One region of the Streptomyces sp. NPDC056373 genome, then DNA from elsewhere that is predicted to be linked to it. Evidence: riboswitches for the same ligand, from Rfam matches in the RefSeq annotation. Region 1 holds a riboswitch; each other region holds the start of a gene.

What was found. A riboswitch is a leader RNA that binds a small molecule or an ion and turns the genes downstream of it on or off. The one in region 1 is predicted to bind cyclic di-AMP.
Positions count from the first base shown of each region.
Region 2: another riboswitch for cyclic di-AMP. It lies ahead of ACFCXS_RS15170 (transglycosylase family protein); the one in region 1 lies ahead of ACFCXS_RS34385 (M23 family metallopeptidase).
Region 3: another riboswitch for cyclic di-AMP. It lies ahead of ACFCXS_RS02960 (LysM peptidoglycan-binding domain-containing protein); the one in region 1 lies ahead of ACFCXS_RS34385 (M23 family metallopeptidase).

Region 1 covers NZ_JBHJPX010000021.1:13,582-21,092, reverse strand. Annotated here, with positions in the region: gene ACFCXS_RS34400 (DNA topoisomerase (ATP-hydrolyzing) subunit A) at 1-1,259, opposite strand, end outside; gene ACFCXS_RS34395 (pitrilysin family protein) at 1,602-2,951, shown strand; gene ACFCXS_RS34390 (M16 family metallopeptidase) at 2,948-4,336, shown strand; cyclic di-AMP (ydaO/yuaA leader) riboswitch at 4,529-4,693, shown strand; gene ACFCXS_RS34385 (M23 family metallopeptidase) at 4,706-5,494, shown strand; gene ACFCXS_RS34380 (GntR family transcriptional regulator) at 5,763-6,458, shown strand; gene ACFCXS_RS34375 (HPr family phosphocarrier protein) at 6,618-6,899, opposite strand; gene ACFCXS_RS34370 (GNAT family N-acetyltransferase) at 7,078-7,511, shown strand, end outside.
Region 2 covers NZ_JBHJPX010000006.1:336,204-343,714, reverse strand. Annotated here, with positions in the region: gene ACFCXS_RS15200 (hypothetical protein) at 1-225, shown strand, start outside; gene ACFCXS_RS15195 (hypothetical protein) at 303-491, opposite strand; gene ACFCXS_RS15190 (exopolyphosphatase) at 745-1,704, opposite strand; gene ACFCXS_RS15185 (DUF501 domain-containing protein) at 1,701-2,231, opposite strand; gene ACFCXS_RS15180 (septum formation initiator family protein) at 2,284-2,760, opposite strand; gene eno (phosphopyruvate hydratase) at 2,862-4,142, opposite strand; gene ACFCXS_RS15170 (transglycosylase family protein) at 4,405-5,103, opposite strand; cyclic di-AMP (ydaO/yuaA leader) riboswitch at 5,108-5,276, opposite strand; gene ACFCXS_RS15165 (transglycosylase family protein) at 5,505-6,458, opposite strand; gene ACFCXS_RS15160 (cytochrome P450) at 6,579-7,511, opposite strand, start outside.
Region 3 covers NZ_JBHJPX010000001.1:620,418-627,928, forward strand. Annotated here, with positions in the region: gene ACFCXS_RS02945 (ATP-binding cassette domain-containing protein) at 1-591, opposite strand, end outside; gene ACFCXS_RS02950 (outer membrane lipoprotein carrier protein LolA) at 633-1,907, opposite strand; gene ACFCXS_RS02955 (polyprenyl synthetase family protein) at 2,185-3,195, opposite strand; cyclic di-AMP (ydaO/yuaA leader) riboswitch at 3,698-3,873, shown strand; gene ACFCXS_RS02960 (LysM peptidoglycan-binding domain-containing protein) at 3,879-4,655, shown strand; gene ACFCXS_RS02965 (HAD family hydrolase) at 4,619-5,467, opposite strand; gene ACFCXS_RS02970 (GNAT family N-acetyltransferase) at 5,654-6,724, shown strand; gene ACFCXS_RS02975 (glycosyltransferase) at 6,745-7,511, shown strand, end outside.

The DNA.
Region 1 (7,511 bases):
TGCTTGGCCTGCGCGGAGTTGTCGCTGGAGCGGATCAGGCGGATGACCTCGTCGATGTCCAGCAGGGCCGTCAGCAGACCCTCGACCAGATGCAGCCGGTCGCGCTTCTTGCCGCGGCGGAACTCCGAGCGCCGCCGGACGACGTTGAAGCGGTGGTCGAGGTAGACCTCCAGGAGCTCCTTGAGGCCCAGCGTGAGCGGCTGGCCGTCGACCAGGGCCACGTTGTTGATGCCGAAGGACTCCTCCATCGGCGTCAGCTTGTAGAGCTGCTCCAGGACGGCCTCCGGCACGAAGCCGTTCTTGATCTCGATCACCAGACGCAGACCGTGCTCGCGGTCGGTGAGGTCCTTGACGTCGGCGATGCCCTGGAGCTTCTTCGAACCGACCAGGTCCTTGATCTTGGCGATGACCTTCTCGGGGCCGACCGTGAAGGGCAGCTCCGTGACCACGAGACCCTTGCGGCGGGCCGTCACGGGCTCCACCGACACCGTCGCCCGGATCTTGAAGGTGCCGCGGCCGGACTCATAGGCGTCCCGGATGCCGGGCAGGCCGACGATGCGGCCGCCCGTGGGCAGGTCGGGGCCGGGAACGTGCTTCATCAGCGCGTCGAGATCCGCGTTCGGGAACCTGATCAGGTGGCGGGCGGCGGCGATGACCTCGCGCAGGTTGTGCGGCGCCATGTTCGTGGCCATGCCGACGGCGATGCCCGAGGCGCCGTTGACCAGGAGGTTCGGGAAGGCGGCGGGCAGGGCCACCGGCTCCTGCTCCTGGCCGTCGTAGTTGGGGTTGAAGTCGACGGTGTCCTCGTCGATGGACTCCGTCATCAGGCTCGTGGCCTCGGCCATCCGGCACTCGGTGTACCGCATGGCGGCCGGCGGGTCGTCGTTGCCCAGGGAACCGAAGTTGCCGTGGCCGTCGACAAGGGGGACCCGCATCGAGAAGGGCTGGGCCATGCGCACGAGGGCGTCGTAGATCGATGCGTCGCCGTGCGGGTGGAGCTTGCCCATCACCTCGCCGACGACGCGGGCGCACTTGACGTACCCGCGCTCGGGGCGCAGGCCCATCTCGCTCATCTGGTAGACGATGCGGCGGTGCACCGGCTTGAGGCCGTCGCGTGCGTCCGGCAGGGCGCGGGAGTAGATGACCGAGTACGCGTACTCGAGGAAGGAGCCCTGCATCTCGTCGACGACGTCGATGTCGAGGATCCGCTCCTCGTACGAGTCGTCGGGCGGCGGGGTCTTCGTGCTGCGGCGGGCCATCGCTGCCGGCTCCTTCTGTTTCCTGGTCGCTCGCCTACGGGCACTGATGCCGGTGATGAGAGGCCGATCGTGCTCAACCCTTCGGGCCTCCGCGCGCTCGCCCTCTCATCACCGGCGCGCCCTTCGGCTCGCTCATGCTGAAGCGTGAACGAGAACTGACGCCGACCATTGTGGACCGCCGCACTGACAACCGGGACCGCGACCCGGTCCGGGGCACACCCCGTACTGCGGGACAAGGTCGCCGCCGGGAACTTCACCAGCGCTCCGCACGCTTGCATACAGTGGCAGGACCGGCAGGAAAATCGCGGTCTGAACAACCGCTCCGCGAGCGAAGGGACGTACATGCCCATGGGTCACACGGCCACAGCCCAGGCAGGCTCCGGGGGCCTGACAGCGACCGAGCACCGCCTGGCCAACGGTCTGCGCGTGGTGCTCTCCGAGGACCACCTGACCCCGGTCGCGGCGGTGTGCCTCTGGTACGACGTCGGCTCACGCCACGAAGTCAAGGGACGTACCGGCCTGGCTCACCTTTTCGAGCACCTCATGTTCCAGGGCTCCGCGCAGGTCAAGGGCAACGGTCATTTCGAGCTCGTCCAGGGCGCGGGCGGCTCGCTGAACGGCACGACCAGCTTCGAGCGGACCAACTACTTCGAGACCATGCCCGCCCACGAGCTGGAGCTCGCCCTCTGGCTCGAGGCCGACCGTATGGGCTCGCTGCTGGCCGCGCTCGACGACGAGTCGATGGAGAACCAGCGCGACGTCGTCAAGAACGAGCGCCGCCAGCGCTACGACAACGTCCCGTACGGCACCGCCTTCGAGAAGCTGACCGCCCTCGCCTACCCGGAGGGCCACCCCTACCACCACACCCCGATCGGTTCGATGGCCGACCTGGACGCGGCGACCCTGGAGGACGCGCGCGCGTTCTTCCGCACCTACTACGCGCCGAACAACGCCGTGCTCTCCGTGGTGGGCGACATCGACCCGGAGCAGACCCTGGCCTGGGTCGAGAAGTACTTCGGTTCCATCCCGGGCCACGACGGCAAGCCCGCCCCGCGCGACGGCTCGCTGCCGGAGACGATCGGCGAGCAGCTGCGCGAGGTCGTCGAGGAGGAGGTCCCGGCCCGTGCCCTGATGGCCGCCTACCGGCTGCCGCACGACGGCACGCGCGCGTGCGACGCGGCCGACCTGGCCCTCACCGTCCTCGGCGGCGGTGAGTCCTCCCGCCTGTACAACCGGCTCGTGCGCCGCGACCGTACGGCCGTGGCGGCCGGCTTCGGCCTGCTGCGGCTCGCCGGGGCGCCCTCCCTGGGGTGGCTGGACGTGAAGACGTCCGGTGACGTGGAGGTTCCGGTCATCGAGTCCGCCATCGACGAGGAGCTCGCCCGGTTCGCCGAGGAGGGCCCCACGGCCGAGGAGATGGAGCGCGCCCAGGCCCAGTTGGAGCGCGAGTGGCTGGACCGGCTCGGCACGGTCGCGGGCCGCGCCGACGAACTGTGCCGGTACGCGGTGCTGTTCGGCGACCCGCAGCTCGCCCTGACCGCCGTGCAGCGCGTGCTGGAGATCACGCCGGAGGAGGTCCAGGAGGTCGCCAAGGCCCGCCTGCGGCCCGACAACCGCGCGGTGCTCGTCTATGAGCCGACCGCCCCCGAAGCCCCCGCCGACCAGGACGAGAACGAGGAGGCGGCCCGGTGACCGAGCTCGCCACGATGGACTTCCACCCCCGGCCGCAGGCGGGCGACGCCAAGCCGTGGGCCTTCCCGGCCCCCGAGCGCGGCTCGCTGGACAACGGCCTCACGGTGCTGCGCTGCCACCGCCCCGGCCAGCAGGTCGTCGCCGTGGAGGTGCTGCTCGACGCCCCCCTGGACGCCGAGCCCGCCGGCCTCGACGGTGTGGCCACGATCATGGCCCGGGCCTTCTCCGAGGGCACCGACAAGCACTCCGCCGAGGACTTCGCCGCCGAGCTGGAGCGCGCCGGCGCCACCCTCGACGCGCACGCCGACCACCCCGGCGTCCGGCTCAGCCTGGAGGTGCCGGCCTCCCGGCTCGCCAAGGGACTGGGCCTGGTCGCCGACGCCCTGAGGGCACCCGCGTTCGCCGACAGCGAGGTCGAGCGGCTGGTCGCCAACCGTCTCGACGAGATCCCGCACGAGCTGGCCAACCCGTCCCGCCGCGGGGCCAAGGAGCTCTCCAAGGAGCTGTTCCCGGCGGCCTCGCGCATGTCGCGGCCGCGGCAGGGCACCGAGGAGACCGTCGCCGCCATCGACTCCGCGGCCGTACGCGCCTTCTACGAGAAGCACGTCCGCCCCGCCACGGCCACCGCGGTGGTCGTCGGTGACCTCACCGGCATCGACCTCGACGCCCTGCTCGGGGACACGCTCGGCGCCTGGACGGGCTCCCCGGCCGAGCCGCGTCCCGTGCCGCCGGTGACCGCCGACGACACCGGCCGGGTCGTCATCGTGGACCGCCCCGGAGCCGTCCAGACCCAGCTGCTGATCGGCCGTATCGGCCCGGACCGGCACGACCGCGTGTGGCCCGCGCAGGTGCTCGGCACCTACTGCCTCGGCGGCACCCTCACCTCCCGCCTGGACCGCGTCCTGCGGGAGGAGAAGGGCTACACCTACGGGGTACGGGCGTTCGGCCAGGTCCTCAGGTCCGCCCCCGACGGCACGGGTGCGGCGATGCTCGCCATCAGCGGCTCCGTGGACACGCCCAACACCGGCCCCGCCCTGGAGGACCTCTGGACGGTGCTGCGCACCCTCGCCGCCGAGGGACTCACCGACGCCGAGCGGGACGTCGCCGTGCAGAACCTGGTCGGCGTCGCGCCGCTGAAGTACGAGACGGCGGCGGCCGTCGCGAGCACGCTGGCCGACCAGGTCGAGCAGCACCTGCCCGACGACTACCAAGCCACGCTGTACCGGCAGCTCGCCACCACCGGCACCGTGGAGGCCACCGCAGCGGCCGTCAGCGCCTTCCCGGTGGACCGGCTGGTGACCGTCCTCGTCGGTGACGCGGCGCAGATCAAGGCGCCTGTCGAGGCGCTCGGCATCGGCGAAGTCACCGTCGTCGCCGCCGAGTAACGGCACGCGCGCTCAGGGGCCCTGGATGTCTTCGAAGGCACCAGGGCTCCTTTATGCCCGAATTGGGATGGGAGTTGCCTGTCTGCCCTGTGGGATGCGCTACAAAAGCCGGGATGCGTTTGGGAATTGAAAGTGGCGCCGCTTAGCGTCGTCCGGGCTGTTCGTCAGGCAGTGCGCCGCACCCGCGGCACCGGACAGTCATCGCCGAGTCCCCGTACGGCGCGAGCCAGGGGAGCCGGGGACCCACCGCAGTCCCTGGGGTGAATCGGACGCCCGCGCGTGTCGCGAGGGAGTCCGTAGGAGACCTTCCTGCTCCGAACCCGTCAGCTAACCCGGTAGGCGAGAGGGAAGGAAAGGACCAGCCACCACATGGCGTTCACTCGCGCCACCGGGAAGCACCGACGTCCCAGCAGGATCCAGCGCCGCACCGCCCGCGCGGCGGGTGTCGCGGCCCTCGCCACCACCGGCGTGATCGGCACGGTGGCGGCCCCCGCGGCCTTCGCCGCCGAGCCCAGTGCCGAGCAGACCGGCCTCACCCCCGTCGTCACCATGGGTGACACCGTGGCCCAGCAGATCGACGCCCAGGCCATCGCGCAGCAGCAGGCCGCCGAGGAGGCCGCCGCCAAGCAGAAGGCCGAGGAGGCCGCCCGCAAGCGGGCCGCCGAGGTGGCCGAGAAGGCCAAGGCGGAGGCCGAGAAGGCCCGCGAGGTCGAGGAGCGCGCCGCCCGTGAGGCCGAGCGCAAGCGCCTCAACGCCTTCGTGCCCCCGATCTCCGGCTCGTACGTCTCCACCGGCTACAAGGCGAGCAGCGGTCTGTGGTCCTCCGGCAGCCACACCGGCGTCGACTTCCACGCCGCCACCGGCACCTCCGTCCACGCGGTCGGCAGGGGCGAGGTCGTCGAGGCCGGCTGGGGCGGCTCCTACGGCAACAACATCGTGATCAAGATGGACGACGGCACGTACACGCAGTACGGCCACCTGTCGTCCATCGGCGTCTCGGTCGGCCAGAAGGTCACCCCCGGCCAGCAGATCGGCCTGTCCGGCGCGACCGGCAACGTCACCGGCCCGCACCTGCACTTCGAGGCGCGTACGAGCCCCGACTACGGCTCGGACATCGACCCGGTCGCCTACCTCCGCTCGCACGGCGTCAACGTCTGACCGGAACGCCTCCGCCGTTCCCCGAAGCCCCGGCTCCCCGAGCCGGGGCTTTCGGTGCTTCTCCGGACGCCCCCGGATGTCCCGCCTGGACGTCCGCGGGACGCCCGCCCGATGTCCGCGGGCCCGTTCCGGATCTCCTCGCGTGTCCGCTGTCCAAAAAATATCCCTGGATTCTCGCCTGCCGTCGGAAATTCCGGCTCATTGCAATAGAGTCACGGAAACACGCGCCGCTCGTCGGCGTTTCACGGGGATTAAGCGAGGTCCGGTCATGCGTATTCCCGCGCACTCGGTGTGCACCGCCATCCGGGACGACATCGTCGCGGGTGTCCACGCACGCGGCAGCCGGCTCACCGAGGAACTCCTCGCCCGCCGCTACGGCGTCTCGCGGGTGCCCGTCCGCGAGGCGCTGCGCACGCTGGAGGCCGAGGGCTTCGTGGTGACCCGCCGGCACGCGGGCGCGTGCGTGGCCGAACCCACCGTGCAGGAGGCCGGCGACCTGCTGGAGATGCGGATGCTCCTGGAGCCGCTCGGTGCGGCCCGCGCCGCCCAGCGCCGCACCGAGGCGCATCTGAAGGTCCTGCGCGGCCTGGTCCGGCTGGGCCAGGACCGGGCCCGGCGCGGCAACAGCGACGACCTGCGCTCCCTGGGCGCCTGGTTCCACGAGACGCTGGCCCAGGCCTCCGGCAGCCCGGCCCTGACCTCGATGCTCACCCAGCTCCGCCACAAGATCGCCTGGATGTACGCCGTGGAGGCGCCGCTCAGCCCGGTGGAGTCCTGGGCGGAACACGGCGCGATCGTGGACGCGGTGGCGCGCGGGGACGGCGAACGCGCTCGGGCGGTCACGGCGCTGCACACCGAGCGGGCGACCGGCGCGCACCGCCTGCGCCTGGGCTCCGCCGAGGAACGTGCGGACCGTGTGAGGAACTCGCAACATCCCGTAAACACGGCGAGCCTGCGGCATTAACACGGCAGCCGTATACAAAGAGACGGGAATTCCCGGGGGCTTATTTCCGCTGCCGGAAAGAAGGGAATTTCCACCCCGTGCGGACCGGGAATGGCGAAGGGCCCGCCCGGTGAATTCGGACGAGCCCTTCGCTGTGCGCCGCATCGGGCGCTCAGGACATCAGACGGTCTCGGGGAGTTCCTCGAGACCCTCGGAGACCAGCTTCGCCAGCCGGTCGAGGGCGGCGTCCGCGCCCTCGGCGTCGGAGGCGAGGACGATCTCCTCGCCTCCCTGGGCGCCGAGGCCCAGGACGGCCAGCATCGAGGCCGCGTTGACGGGGTTGCCGTCAGCCTTGGCGATCGTCACCGGGACGCCTGCGGCCGTGGCGGCTCGGACGAAGATGGAGGCGGGGCGGGCGTGGAGGCCCTCGGCCCAGCCGACGTTGACGCGGCGCTCAGCCATGTGTTGCTGCCCTTCGGTGTTCAGGGTTGTCTAGACCAGTTTCCCATAACGTGAAGCCGACCCGGAGCGATCCTCGTGTTCCGCTCCGGGGTGCCGTCGGATCGCGGCCTCGGCCCGACTGACGCCCTCCACAGACTGCCTCGCGCCGTTGTCAGGCGCTAGCCGTACTCTGGGGCCCATGCAGACCTCGCCGGACCGGCACGAGTATCCCGCCCACTGGGAAGCCGACGTGGTGCTGCGCGACGGGGGTACCGCGCGCATCCGGCCCATCACCGTTGATGACGCCGATCGCCTGGTCAGCTTCTATGAGCAGGTCTCCGACGAGTCGAAGTACTACCGCTTCTTCGCGCCGTACCCTCGCCTGTCCGCCAAGGACGTCCACCGCTTCACGCACCACGACTTTGTGGACCGGGTGGGACTCGCGGCCACGGTCGGCGGCGAGTTCATCGCCACCGTACGCTACGACCGGATCGGCGCCGACGGAACACCGGCGTCCGCACCCGCCGACGAGGCCGAGGTCGCCTTCCTCGTCCAGGACGCCCACCAGGGCCGCGGGGTCGCCTCCGCGCTGCTCGAACACATCGGAGCCGTCGCCCGCGAGCGCGGCATCCG
Region 2 (7,511 bases), on a different contig from region 1:
CCGTACGTCGCCCTCGACTACGGGCACCCCAAGTTCGTCATGCGACTACCGGCCCCCGGGCAGGAGTGGCGCGCCCACGTCAACACGGGCGGGCAAGTGTGCCTGACGATCGTTCTCGACTCCATACCGCCCGGCGCGGGCCCCGACGCTATCGACGCGCACCTCGAGCGCGTCGTCGCCATCGGCCGCGCGTACATGGGCGCAACAGACCTCCGGCACCGGTGATGGTTGAGGAGTCGGGCGAGGCCGTAGAACTGCCCATGCCGCCGCCGTTCATGTGGGGGTGCCAGGAGTGCACGTGGTTACTGCTCCGGCTCGGCCAGATGTGGGACGACCCTGCGGGGTGCTTCTGGGAACAGTTGCAGGTAGCGCGACACGTCGCCGCGGCGCACCCTGCGGAGGTACCGGCGCAGCACCTCGAGGGCTGCGAGCTGTGCCCGACGTACGCCGGCCGGCAGGACGACGACGCGGCCGGAGTGTGGGCGCAGCATCGCGCACGGGACCTGTTCATGCCGTCCTCAATCGCCCGCCTGTTGTGAGCCGCCCGTGACGCACGCTCGCCGGCGCGTGCGTCCTCCCTCCCCGCTACACCGGTAGCGGGAAGGGCCCGCCGCCGCCACCCTCCCCCGAGTGGCGCGCTGGGCCGAACGGCCCCGGTACCTACCGCGAGGTACCGGGGCCGTTCCATGCCGAGAGGGCCCGCCCCAGTGCCGGGGCGGGCCCTCTTTTGCGCGTTGTCGCAGGTCACGGCCATTGATCATCTGAGGCGCAACTGTGAGCTATTCCATCGAGGATGTCGTGCTCGCTCACCACGACCTCCCGCGCGCCGATCCGCTCCATGATCGACAGGAGCACGAGGGCGCCCGCCCCGATCACGTCGACCCGGCCCGGATGCATGGAGGGCACGGCCGCGCGCTCGGCGTGGGTGGAGCGCAGCAGCCACTCGGCGATCTCGCGGACCTTCTCGTAGGAGACGCGGGAGTGGTGGATGGCCTCGGAGTCGTACTCCGGCAGCTCCTGCGCGATCGCCGACACGGTCGTCACGGAGCCGGCCAGGCCCACCAGCGTGCGCGCCTCGCGCAGCGGGACCGTCCGCTCGGCGAGGTCGAGCGCGGCCTCGATGTCGGCCCGCATCGCCGCGATCTGCTCCTGCGAGGGCGGGTCGCTCACGACCCCGTCCCGGACCAGGTGCCGCTCGGTCATGCGGACACAGCCGACGTCCACGGAGCGGGCCGCCCGGACCCGGTCGTCGCCCACGACGAACTCGGTCGAGCCGCCGCCGATGTCCACGACCAGGTAGGGCCTGAGCAGGTGGTCGCTCCCGGCGAGCTCCTTGGTGGCGCCGGTGAAGGAGAACTCGGCCTCCTGGTCACCGGTGATCACCTCGGGCTCGACGCCCAGGATGTCCAGCACACCGCGCACGAACTCGTCCCGGTTCTCGGCGTCCCGGGAGGCGGACGTCGCCACGAACCGCAGCCGCTCCGCTCCGTGCTCCTTGATGATCGCGGCGTACTCACGGCACGCCGCGAAGGTCCGCTGAAGTGCCTCGGGGGCGAGCCGGCCGGTGCGGTCGACGCCCTGCCCGAGTCGCACGATGGTCATCCGGCGGTCCAGGTCGACCAGCTCACCGGTGGCCGGGTCGGCGTCGGCGACCAGGAGCCGGATGGAGTTCGTACCGCAGTCCACGGCGGCGACACGGGTCACTGGGCGTCCTCCTCGGCGGTCGTCACACAGGCGCCCTTGCGCCACCACTCGGGCAGCAGGGCCAGAGCCTCGTCGCCCAGCGGGTTCACGCCGGGTCCCGCGGCCAGCGAGTGGGCCACCAGGACGTGCAGGCACTTCACCCGGTCCGGCATGCCGCCCGCGCTCGGGAAGTTCTTCAGCTCCTCGATCTCGTCACGGCGCCGGATGTAGTCCTCGTGCGCGGCCCGGTACGCCGCCGCCAGCTCCGGGTCCGAGGCCAGCCGCTCGGTCATCTCCTTCATCACGCCGTTGGCCTCCAGCGTGCCGATGGCCGAGTTCGCCTTCGGGCACGTCAGGTAGTACAGCGTGGGGAACGGCGTGCCGTCCGGCAGCCGCGGGGCCGTCTCGACGACGTCGGGCTGTCCGCACGGGCAGCGGTGCGCGATCGCGCGCAGGCCGCGCGGGGGCCGACCGAGCTGCTGCTTGAAGGCCTCGACGTCGGCGTCGGTCGGCTCGGTGCGCGGGGTGGTCGGCGGGGGCGTTTCCATGACTGTCTTCAGGCTGTCTTTCTCTGGGTTCAGGTCACTGGCTGGGGCTGGGTCACCGGTCGGCGGCGTCGGCCTTGTCGACCCCGTCCCAGACGTTCGAGTACCAGGGGCGGTCGGCCGCCCCCAGGTCGGTGCGCGACTGCTTCGCCGCGTGCGGGTCGACGACGATGAAACCCGTCTCCCCCGGCATCACGTAGTGCAACCGCTGCCGGATCTGCTGCTCGGCGTACGCGTCGTCCTGCCAGCGCGCCTTCAGGTCGCGCAGCCGTTCGACGCGCTCGCGGGCCTGCTGCTGCTCACGCCGGAGGTCGTCGATCTCCGCGCGCTGTGAGACGTACTCCCGCATCGGGTAGGCCAGGGCCACGATCAGCGAGCACATCACCAGGGCGAGCAGGGCGGCCCGGCCGGTGAGCCGCGAGCGGCGGGCCTGGCGCCTGGTCTGGGAGCGGTAGACCCGGGCCGCGGTCTGCTCGCCGAGCAACCGGATCCTGGTCGCGGTGGAGAACCGGTCCCGGTCCTTCACGGCCATCTGTCCGCCTCCCGCTCCACCGTCATACGCGCGTACGTCCCCGGACACGGTACGGGACCGAGTACGGGGACGTACGTACGACGCTGCTACTTGGGCGTGGGTCAGCCCTTGAAGCGCGGGAAGGCGCTGCGGCCGGCGTACACCGCGGCGTCGTCGAGGATCTCCTCGATGCGCAGCAGCTGGTTGTACTTGGCGACGCGCTCGGAGCGGGCCGGGGCGCCGGTCTTGATCTGGCCGCAGTTGGTGGCGACGGCCAGGTCGGCGATGGTGACGTCCTCGGTCTCGCCGGAGCGGTGGGACATCATGCACTTGAAGCCGTTGCGCTGGGCCAGCTCGACGGCGTCCAGGGTCTCGGTGAGCGAACCGATCTGGTTGACCTTGACCAGGAGCGCGTTGGCCGCGCCCTCCTCGATGCCGCGGGCGAGGCGCTCGGGGTTGGTGACGAACAGGTCGTCGCCGACGAGCTGGACCTTGTCACCGAGCTTGTCGGTGATGGTCTTCCAGCCCTCCCAGTCGTCCTCGAACAGCGGGTCCTCGATGGAGACGAGCGGGTACGCGTCGACGAGCTCCGCGTAGTACTCGGTCATCTCGGCGGCCGAGCGGCCCTTGCCCTCGAAGGTGTAGACGCCGTCCTTGTAGAACTCGGAGGCGGCGACGTCGAGCGCGAGGGCGATCTGCTCGCCGGGGGTGTAGCCGGCCTCCTTGATCGCCTCGAGGATGAGGTCGAGGGCCTCGCGGTTGGAGCCGAGGTCCGGGGCGAAGCCGCCCTCGTCGCCGAGGCCGGTGGCCAGGCCCTTGCTCTTCAGGACCTTCTTCAGGGTGTGGTAGACCTCGGCGCCCCAGCGCAGGGCCTCGGAGAAGGACTCCGCGCCGATCGGGGCGATCATGAACTCCTGGATGTCCACGTTGGAGTCGGCGTGCGAGCCGCCGTTCAGGATGTTCATCATCGGCACCGGCAGCAGGTGCGCGTTGGGGCCGCCCAGGTAGCGGAAGAGGGGGAGGTCGCTGGCCTCGGAGGCGGCGTGGGCCACGGCGAGGGAGACGCCGAGGATGGCGTTGGCGCCGAGCGAGCCCTTGTTGTCGGTGGCGTCCAGGTCGAACATGGCCTGGTCGATCAGGCGCTGCTCGGTGGCGTCGTAGCCGACCAGCTCCGGGCCGATCTGCTCGATGACCGCGAGCACGGCCTTCTCCACACCCTTGCCGAGGTAGCGGTTCGAGTCGCCGTCGCGGAGCTCGATGGCCTCGAAGGCGCCCGTGGAGGCGCCGGACGGGACGGCGGCACGACCGGTGCTGCCGTCGTCGAGGCCGACCTCGACCTCGACCGTGGGGTTGCCTCGGGAGTCCAGGATTTCCCGGGCTACGACGACGTCGATGGACGGCACGAGCATCTCCTTCTTCATGTGACGCGGTGACGCGGGTCGCGCGGACCCTGCGAGGTGCGGGCCCGGTGGCTCGCGACATGAGCCTAACCGGCTCCGGGCGATCGGCCACCGGGTCGCCCACCCCATGGACAGAACCGAGAGTAAATTGTTTCTGAACGGAACAAAGCCGGTCGCCGAAAAAACCCCGCCCCGGCGCGTACGGGGGATGACGCACCGGGGCGGGGAGCACGGGGACCCTGGGCGGGTCCGGGTGGGCCGCTGCTTACTTCAGGTGCAGCTGCTGGCCCGGGTAGATGAGGTTGGCATCGTCGACGATGTCCTTGTTCAGCTCGAAGAGCTTCTCCCAGCCGCCCTTGACCTTCTTGTCCGCGGCGATCGAGCTGAGGGTGTCACCCTTGACGACCTTGTACTCGCCGTCGCCCTTCTTGACCTTCTTGCCGGTCGGGGTGGTGACGGTCTTCTTGGCCGCCGGGCGCTCGTCGGAGCGGGAGGCCGGCTGCTGCTCGGTCTGACGGGACTCGGTGCTCTGCTGGCTCTGCTGGCTCTGCGAGGAGCTGCCGGAGTCGCTCGAGGAGCCGCCGCCGGTGGAGGCGCCGGACAGGCCCTTGCCGCAGACCGGCCAGGCGCCCTTGCCCTGGCTCGCCAGGACCTTCTCGGCGACCTGGATCTGCTGGTCCTTGCCGGCCTTGTCGGCGGTGGAGGCGTACTGGGTGCCGCCGTACGCGGCCCAGGTGGAGGCGGAGAACTGCAGACCGCCGTAGTAGCCGTTGCCGGTGTTGATGGACCAGTCGCCGCCGGACTCGCACTGGGCGACCGTGTCCCACTCGGAGGTGGTGGCGGCGGAGGCGTTGCCGGCCGCCATCAGCGGGGCGGCGACGGCGACACCGGCGACACCGGCGAGCGCGGCGGCGCGGGTGGCCTTGGACGGACGACGGTGCTTGCCCTTGCCGGAAAACAGCATGGATGGATCCCCTCACCGACGCCTGCGAGGTGAGCTGTCGGGTTCGGGCCGGTTGAGTTGCCCGGCCGCGTCCCTGAAACGGGACGCGGCTTCACCCCAAGCCCTTCCGGCACAACCGGCCGGTCGGGCACCTACCTTGGGTCCCCCGCTCCTGCCTACGGCGCTTGACGCGACGACTGTTCCCGTACGGCCGCTGGCAGGATTCGGCGTTGCGGCAGCCGGGGCTCGCGGTGGCGAGCGGTCACGACCGTAGACACGTGATCCGGAGAATTTCAAAGACGATCAGGGCTTCTGAGATCTATCTCTCACGGGCCCCAAACGGGACATCAGCCACGAAACAGGGCGCGAACTCACCCGGTTTCGGGGTGAGTTCGACCGCCGTTTCCGCACTGCCCGAACAGCTACTTCTCGTCCGCTTCGCCCTCGACCGTGAGCGTCTGACCGGGGAGGATGAGGTTCGGGTCGGCGCCGACCTCCTTCTCGTTGCCCTCGTAGAGCGCGTGCCATCCGCCGCTGACCCGAAGGGCGTCGGCGATGGACCAGAGGCTGTCGCCGATGCCCACGATGTAGGCGCCTTCGGAATCGCCGGAACTCTCCTCGGCGGGCGCGGAGTGACGCCCCGTCGCCTTCCCCTCGGGGCCACCGTCGGACGCGCCGGTCTCGTCGGCACTGGGGCCGCGGTGGCGGCCGGAACCGGTGTCGCCCGGCCGCGAGGAGTCGTCGCCCTGCCGGGCGCTGTCGGCCTTGTCGCTCTTCGAGGCGCCCGACGAGGAGTCGTCGGACTGCTGCTTCTGCGACGAACCAGTGGGTTCGGTCGACTTGTCCGGCTTGGCGGTTTCGTCCTTCGAGGCCGACGCGTCAGGCGATGACGAGGGAGAGGAGGAAGGGCCGTCCGAGGGGGACGAACCGAGCGAGTCGAGCAGGCCGGGCGAGTCGACCTCGCCGGACGAGTCGGACGCCCCGGACGAGTCCGACCCCTTGCCCTGCTCGAGGCCGGAGAGCAGTCCGCAGGTGCGCCAAGCGCCCACGCCCTGGTCGGCGAGGATTCTCTCGGCCACGGCTATCTGCTGGGAGCGGCTGGCCAGGTCGGCACTCGCGGCGTAGTCCAGACCGCCGTGACTCTCCCAGTCCTCCTGGGACAACTGCAGGCCGCCGTAGTAGCCGTTGCCGCTGTTCTCGCTCCATGCGCCGCCGGTCTCGCAGTCCGCGACCCGGTCCCAGGTCGTGCCGTCGGCCGCACTGGCGCCGGAGGCCCCGAGGAGGGGGATCGCGATGGCGGAGCCGGTCACTCCGGCCGCGACGAGGAGAGCCGGAGCCTGGCGGGGGCGACGGTGCCGACCGTTCCCGGAGAGCATACGGAGACCTTTCACGCGACAGCAGTGACCGACGCGGCGTGAATCCCTCCGCGTTGATGGGTGAACGTATCGGCAGACGATCACTTGTCACAAGTTCATGCCGCGCAGATCACGTGAAGATCACAGGTCTGATGTTTCGTCACCTTCAGCGGGGGCTACCGGAGCGAACTCCACCGGCAGTGTGCGCAGCCCCCGCATGATGAGGCCGCCGCGCCATCTCAGCTCGGCCGGATCCGCGGCCAGCCGGAGGTCCGGGAGGCGGGTCAGCAGGGTGGAGAGGGCGGTCTGGCCCTCCAGGCGGGCGAGCGGGGCGCCGAGGCAGTAGTGGATGCCGTGGCCGTATCCGAGGTGCTGGTTGTCGAGGCGGGAGAGGTCCAGTACGTCCGGATCGGCGAACCGCTCCGGGTCCCGGTCCGCGGCGGCCAGCACGACGAGGACGGGGTCACCCGCCTCGATGTGCTGCCCGCCGAGGGTGAGCGGCTGCGTGGCGAAACGCCAGGTGGCGAGTTCGACGGGGCCGTCGAAGCGGAGGAGTTCCTCGACGCCGGTCTCCAGGAGGCCGCTCTCCCCGGCGGCGAGGGACGCCTGGAGCCGGGCACGCTGCCCGGGGTGGGTGAGCAGCGCGTAGGTGCCGTTCCCTATGAGGTTGACGGTTGTCTCGAAACCGGCGAACAGCAGGATGAAGGCCATGGCCGCCGCCTCGTTCTCGGTGAGGTGCTCGCCGTGGTCGGAGGCGCGGATCAGACCGGAGATGAGGTCCTCACCGGGGGCGGGTTCGGCGGGCAGCGCCTCACGCTTGCGGTGGATGAGGTCGGCGAGGTAGCCGCGCATCTTCTTCACCGACCGCGCCACACCGCCCCTGGGGCCGCCCTGGTGACGGATCATCATGCCCGCCCAGTCACGGAAGTCGTCCTGGTCCTCGCGCGGGACGCCGAGCAGGTCGCAGATGGCGTAGATGGGGAGCGGGAAGGCGAACTCGTGGATCAGGTCGGCGGATCCCTTCGCCGCGAAACCGTCGATCAGAGTGTCGGTGAGCTCCTGCACCCGCGGCGC
Region 3 (7,511 bases), on a different contig from region 1:
CGGGTCTGCGCTGTCGTAGCGGACGAGGTTGTCGCGGCCGGAGAGGAAGCCGTAGAGGGCGGGGCCCTCGATGAGGGCGCCGACGTGCGGCAGCACGGCGCGGGTGGCCCGGGGCATGGGCTGCCCCAGCACCCGGGCCGTGCCGGAGGTGGGCTCGATGAGGCCCATCAGCATGCGGATGGTGGTGGTCTTGCCGGAGCCGTTGGGTCCGAGGAAGCCGAAGACGCTGCCCGCCGGGACGGTCAGGTCCAGGCCGTCGACGGCGAGCTGCCCGCCGCGGTAGCGCTTGGTGAGCGCACGGGTGGCGATGACCGGTTCTGCGGCCGGGCCCCGCGACCCCGCGAGTTCCGGTTCCCCGGCCTCGTCCCGAGACTCCCCGAGGCCCGCTTTCCCGGCCTCGTCCCGCGACTCCCCGAGTTCCGGTTCCCCGGCCTCGTCCCGAGACTCCCCGAGGTCCGGTTCCCCGGCCCCGTCCCGCGACTCCCCGAGTTCCGGTTCCCCGGCCTCGTCCCGCGACTCCCCGAGGTCCGGTTCCCCGGCCTCGTCCCGCGACTCCCCGAGGTCCGGTTCCCCGGCGGACGCCTCTCCCATCGGCTTCCTCGTTCTCTCGACGCCCCTCACGGCTGAGGGACCTACTTGCCGGCGTCGGCCGCCTTCACGAGCGCGTCCTTGGTGACCAGGCCCGCGTAGACCTTGCCGTCGTCGGTGACGAGGGCGTTGACCAGGCGGGTCGAGAACACCGTGCCCGAGCCGAACTTGCCGTGGACCTTGTCGCCGAGCGAGTCGATGAAGCCGCCGAACTCGCCGCCGGCCTTGCCCGAGGGCACGCCCTCGCCGCCGGTGTCGAAGGTGGCGATGGCGTTCCAGCCCTCGCCGATGGTCTTCATACCGTCGTGGCCGCCGAGACCCTGGCCGAAGTCCTTCCCGGCCTTGGGGGCGTGGCCCGGCGCCGCACCCAGGTCGAAGGGCTTGCCGGGGTGCTTGCGCGGAGTCTCGCCCGAAGCCTTGTCAGGTGCCTTGTCCGCGTCCTTCTCCTCGGTGACCTTCGCGCCCTTGGGCGGCGTGAAGTCGAAGGTGGAGGCGGCCGGCTGGGCGAAACCGACCTTCGTGAAGCCGGCGTCGACGACGGCCGCGCCGCCGCTCGCCGGGGTGAGCGTGAACTTCAGCGGCATGCCGGTCTTCGCGTCCACGGCCACGGTGATCGCGCCGACCGTCGAGCCGGACTGCTTCGGCTCGACGACGAGCTTGTAGGCGTCCCGGCCGGCGACCTGGGCGGTGCCGTCCACGGTCACGGACGTCGTGTCGTCGACCGCCTTGAGGGCCTCCTCGGCGAAGTCCTTCGGCGTGGCCGGCGGCTGCTGGTCCTTGCCGCGCTCCGGGCCCTCGGAGGCGGTGCCGTGGTAGACCTCGTTGGACTTGCTGTCGTAGCCCCAGACGTCCTTGCCGTTGTGGATGACGCTGTACTCGGCGGCGTTCTCCAGCAGCGACAGCTTCTGCTTGTCCGGGCCGTCGGCAGCGACGCGCAGGGTGTGCGTGCCGGAGGCCAGTTGGGTGAGTTTGGCCGTCGGGTCGGCGGAGGAGCCGCCCTCGCCCTGGCCCGCTGCGCCGGACAGCAGGCCCGACTCCAGGCCGCCGAGGTCCGGCAGGCCGAGGTCGGTGCTGATCTTCACCGTGCCGGACAGCTGCTGGACGTCCGACTTCGCGATCTTCTCGATGAGCTGCTGTGCGGTGATCTTCGGGAGGTCGGGGTCACCGGAGTCGGCGAGTGCGGGGACCAGCCCGATCGTCGCGGCCGCCACCCCTATCACCGTGACCGGGACGATGTACCGCGCGGCTTTGCGCCGCCCGGAGCGCTGCTCGTCGACCTCTCCGGCGATCGTGCTGTCGTCGGATGCGTACGGTGCCATGTGTGCCCTACCTCCGTGGTCGGCGGCGGCTGTCCGTGTCGTCCACGCACTCGTCCCTGAGCCGCCATTCTCACCCGAACAGGTGAGGAGTGGTGTGTTCCGTGGTCACCATCTGACCAAATCGGCCGGGGAGATACGTCAGACCGCGGGCTCAACTCCGCGTACTGCTGGGGTATGACACGAGAGGGCGGCTTCTCCCCCGACCCGTAGGGGTCGTGGGGGCCGCAGAGGTCGCAGGGGTCCGGTCGCAGGGGTCCGGATCGCCGGCGGGGACGGCCTAGCCGGCCCGGTGCACCACCGCGTCGCACAGCTCCTGGAGTGCCGTCTTCGCGGTGCACTCGGGCAGCGGCGCCAGCGCCGAACGGGCGTCCTGGGCGTAGCGGACGGTGTCCCGCCGGGCCTGCTCCAGCGCGGGGTGGGCCCGCAGCAGGCGCAGGGCCTCGGTGTGCCGGTCGTCGTCGGTGAGGTCGGAGTCGAGCAGCTCGCACAGGGCGATGTCCTCGGCGAGCCCGAGCCGGGCCGCGCGCTCGCGCAGCCGGAGCACCGGCAGGGTGGGGATGCCCTCGCGCAGGTCGGTGCCGGGGGTCTTGCCGGACTCGTGGGAGTCGGAGGCGATGTCGAGGACGTCGTCCGCGAGCTGGAAGGCCACGCCGAGCCGCTCGCCGTACTGGGTCAGCACGTGCACGACGGTCTCGTCGGCGCCGGACATCATCGCGCCGAACCGGCACGACACGGCGATGAGCGAACCGGTCTTGCCGCCCAGCACGTCCAGGTAGTGCTCCACGGGGTCCCGGCCGTCCTGCGGCCCGGCCGTCTCGAGGATCTGGCCGGTCACCAGACGCTCGAACGCCTCGGCCTGCACCCGGACGGCCTCCGGGCCGAGGTCGGCCAGGATGTGGGAGGCGCGGGCGAAGAGGAAGTCACCGGTGAGGACCGCGACGGAGTTGCCCCAGCGGGTGTTCGCACTCGCGACACCACGGCGCACGGCGGCCTCGTCCATGACGTCGTCGTGGTAGAGCGTGGCGAGGTGGGTCAGCTCCACGACGACGGCCGACGGCACGATCCCGGGCGCGTGGCGGTCACCGAACTGGGCGGAGAGCATCACGAGCAGCGGGCGGAACCGCTTGCCACCGGCCCGCACCAGATGCTGGGCGGCCTCCGTGATGAAGGGCACCTCACTCTTGGTGGCCTCGAGCAAGCCTTCCTCGACAGCCGTCAATCCGGCCTGGACGTCGGCTTCCAGAGCCTGGTCCCGCACGCTCAGCCCGAACGGCCCGACGTCGGTCACGAGGGGTCTCCTGTCTGCTGTGTCTGCCGGTGATTACGCGGATTGTCGATAGGTCGCTGCCCTCACTCGAGTCAGCGTATCCGGTCACGTTTCGATCACCGCCAGCGCCCGTGGTTACAGGCCGGGTGGTATCCGATCACGACCGCTATGTTTTCGATCAACCCATAAGAACAGATATTTATCGACCTACCCGGGGGTAGGGAGTTATGCACGATTTGCCGTGATGAGTCACTGAATTCCCCTTGGCGGAAATTGCCCCGCAGACTCGTGATCAGTGAGTTGAATCACTTCTTCCCCTTTTCCGCCGCGCTTCCGCACCGGCCCGTACCGCCTTCCCCCGAAAGCCAGTTGAGGCTTGGCTACCGCAAAGGATCAAGCCGCCCAAACGCCCCCGACCAAGGTCAACCGCGCAATATGTGACTGAGGTGCTTGTTCCCGACATGTGCTCTCGCATACGTTCCGGCCCTGTCCGGCGGACGCCTAATCCTGCCGCCGCCCGGACTCCCCACATCAACCGACTCACTCACGCGTGGCAGGAGCGGGGGACCCAGGTAAGTCGCCGGGCCGCACAGCGGCACGGCTCGGGGTGAAGCCGCGTACGGCACACAGCGCCGTACGCGGCCGGGCACCTCCCGGCCCGAACCCGACAGCTCACCTCGCAGGCGCCGGAGAGGAACATCGCCATGGCCGGACGAGGCACGCACCGTCGCCCCAGAACCAACCCGCTGACCCGAGGCATCGTCGCCCTGGGCACCGGCGGAGCCGCACTCACCCTTCCGCTCCTCGGCGCCACGCACGCGAGCGCCGCCGAACCCCAGAGCGCCCCCGTCGCGCAGTCCGTGAAGCAGGCGGCCCAGCCCGCCAAGTCCCTGACGTACACCGTGGTCAAGGGCGACTCGCTGGCCCGCATCGCGGACAAGTACGACGTCTCGGGCGGCTGGAAGCAGCTCTACAAGGACAACCGCGCGGTCGTCGGCGACAACCCGAAGCTGATCCACCCGGGGCTGAAGCTCAAGGTGAAGACCACCAAGCCGATCGCCCCGAAGAAGACGGCGACCCAGTCGTCCGCCCCCGCCAAGCCGGCCGCGAAGCCCGCCGGCGGCGTCGCCCAGGCCACCCAGGCGTCCGCGAAGACCTACGCGAACAACCTCGACGGGTGGATCCGCGAGTCGCTGGACATCATGGCGCAGCGGGGCATCCCGGGCTCCTACGACGGCATCTACCGCAACGTCATGCGCGAGTCGTCCGGCAACCCCCTGGCGATCAACAACTGGGACTCGAACGCCGCCGCGGGCACCCCGTCCAAGGGCCTGCTCCAGGTGATCGACCCGACGTTCGCCGCCTACCACGTGCCCGGCACCTCCTTCGACCCGTACGACCCGGTCGCCAACATCACGGCGGCCTGCAACTACGCGGCCGACCGCTACGGCTCGATCGACAACGTCAACGGCCCGTACTGAGCCGACCCGCCCAGCAGTCGCTCGAGGACGACGGCGATGCCGTCGTCCTCGTTCGACAGGGTGACCTCGTCGGCCACGGCCTTCAGTTCGGGGTGGGCGTTGGCCATCGCGACGCCGTGACCGGCCCAGTCGAACATCGGGATGTCGTTGGGCATGTCGCCGAAGGCGATGGTGTCCGCCGGCCGCAGCCCCAGGTGCTCGGCGGCCAGCGCCAGGCCCGTCGCCTTGGTGATCCCGCACGGCTGGAGCTCGACCGTGCCGGGCCCCGACATCGTCACCGTCGCCAGGGAGCCGACCACCGAGCGGGCCGTCGCCGCCAACTCGTCGTCCGTCAGGTAGGGGTGCCGCAGCAGCACCTTGCTGATGGGCTCGTCCCACAGCTGCTCGCGCCGCTCGACCCGGACCGCGGGCAGGGTCGGGTGCGGCATCAGATAGCCCGGCTCGATCAGCGTGAGCCCGTCCACCCCGTCCTGGTCGACCGCCGCGTAGACCTGCCCCACCTCGGCCTCGATCTTGCCGAGGGCGGTCTCCGCCAGCTCCCGGTCCAGGGTGATGGACCACAGCAGCCGGTCCGCGCCGGCGTCGTACACCTGCGCGCCCTGCCCGCACACCGCGAGCCCCGTGCACCCGAGGTCGTCCAGGAGCGGCCGCACTCTCGGCGCCGGCCGGCCCGTCACCACGAGGTGCTGGGCACCGGCGTCCGCCACCCGCGCGAGCGCGGCGAGGGACCGGTCGGACAGGGTGTCGTCGCCGCGCAGCAGCGTCCCGTCCAGATCGGTGGCGATGAGTGAATATGCGAGGGGTGCGGCCATGATCAGAGAATACGGACAGCGCGCCCCTTCGTTTCATCGCACGGCGGACGCCGATTGCCCGGTTGAAGGCCTCTGCACCGGTTGGCAACAACATGCTCCGCTACCTACCCGTGAGGCCGCATAGAGCGGTACCTTCCATGTGTCCAGGGGGGACTTGATCGGGGGGTCGGGTTGAACAGTGGGCGCATTCGCGTGGCCGGGCCCGGGGAGCTCGGCGAAGGGGAGAGGGAGCGCTGGCGTGCGCTGCGCGCCGCCTCGAAGGCACCGCGCAACCCTTTCATGGAGCCGGAGTTCACCGAAGCCGTCGGCCTGTTCCGGCCGGGGGCCCGGATCGCGGTGGTGTACGAGGGGCCGGAGCCGGCCGGCTTCCTGCCCTATGAGCGGGGCCCGTTGGGGCAGGGCAGGGCGATCGGACTGGGCGTCTCGGACGCACAGGGCGCGATCCTGCGGCCGGGCCTGGACGTCGAGACGGGCGAACTGCTGAAGGCATGCTCGCTGTCGAGCTTCGCCTTCGACAATCTGGAGGCCGAGCAGCGGCTGTTCGTCCGGTACGCGGCCGAGGAGTACGCCACCTACGTCATCGACGTGGAGAAGGGCTACGAGACCTACGAGTCGGTGCTGCGCGCACAGGCGCCGAAGTTCCTGAAGACGACCCTGGCCAAGGAGCGCAGGCTGGGCCGGCAGGCCGGTGAACTGCGGTTCGTGTTCGACGAGCGGGACCCGGCCGCGCTGCGCACGCTCATGGAATGGAAGTCCGCGCAGTACCGCAGGACCGGCCGCCGCGACCGGTTCGCCCAGGAGTGGATCACCCGGCTCGTCGGGCAGCTGGCCCGGACCCGGGCACCGGAGTGCAGCGGCACGCTGTCCGTGCTGTACGCCGGTGAGCGGCCCGTCGCCGCGCACTTCGGACTGCGTTCCGCCTCCGTACTGGCCTGCTGGTTCCCGTCCTACGACCCGGAGTTCGCGAAGTTCTCGCCGGGTCTGGTGCTGCATCTGCGCATGGCCGAGGCGGCGGCCGCCGCCGGCATCGGCACGCTCGACCTGGGGCGGGGCGCGGCCGAGTACAAGGACGCGCTGAAGACGGGCGAACTGCCCGTGTACGAGGGCGCGGTGACCCGTCCGGGGGTGGGCGCGACCCTGCACTGGCTGAGCCGTGAGCCGGCCCGCCGCGCGCACAGCTTCGTCCGCAGCAGGCCGCAGCTCGCGTCACTGGCCGCGCGGACGCTCAAGGGCGCGGCTCGGCTGCGTCGTACCTGACACACAAGGGGGGTGGGCGCATGGCCCGTTCGGTGCGTGCGCAGGAGGAGATACGGCGGTTCCTGGACATCGGGGCGGTGCAGGTCGCCGAGCTGGACCTCGACGGTGACGAGGCGGTGCTCAGACCCGGCCCGGGGAGTCCGCCCGTGACGCACGGAGAGGTGTTCGTGCTGGTCAGGAGGGGCGGCCGGCCCGTGGGGACGCTGCTCGGGCGGGTGCCGGAAGGGGCGGATCCGAGGGCCGTACTGGCGGAGCGGGCCCGGGCGGAATGCGGGCCCGCCGACGTCGGCGGGTCCGGGGAGCCGCCGATCACGAGCGGCGACGTCGGCGGGTCCGGGGAGCCTCCGATCACGAGCGTCGTCGTGGCGACCCGGGAGCGGGCCGGGCAGCTGGCCCGGGCGCTGGACTCGCTGCTGGCGCAGGACCATCCGCGGTTCGAGATCGTCGTGGTCGACAACGCGCCCGTCACGAGCGAGACGCGGGAGCTGGTCGAGCGGAAGTACGCCGAGCGGGTGCGGTACGTCTCTGAGCCCGTTCCGGGGCTCGCAGCCGCCCACAACGCCGGGCTGGACGCCGTCGGCGGCGAGGTGGTCGCCTTCACCGACGACGACGTGGTCGCCGATCCGCGCTGGCTGACCGAGCTGACCGGGCCCTTCGCCGCCGACCCCGGGCTCGGGTGCAGCACCGGGCTGATCCTGCCCGCGCGGCTGACCACTCCGGCCCAGGTGCTGCTGGAGAGCCACGGCGGCTTCGCGAAAGGCTTCACTCCAAGGACGTACGACCCGGC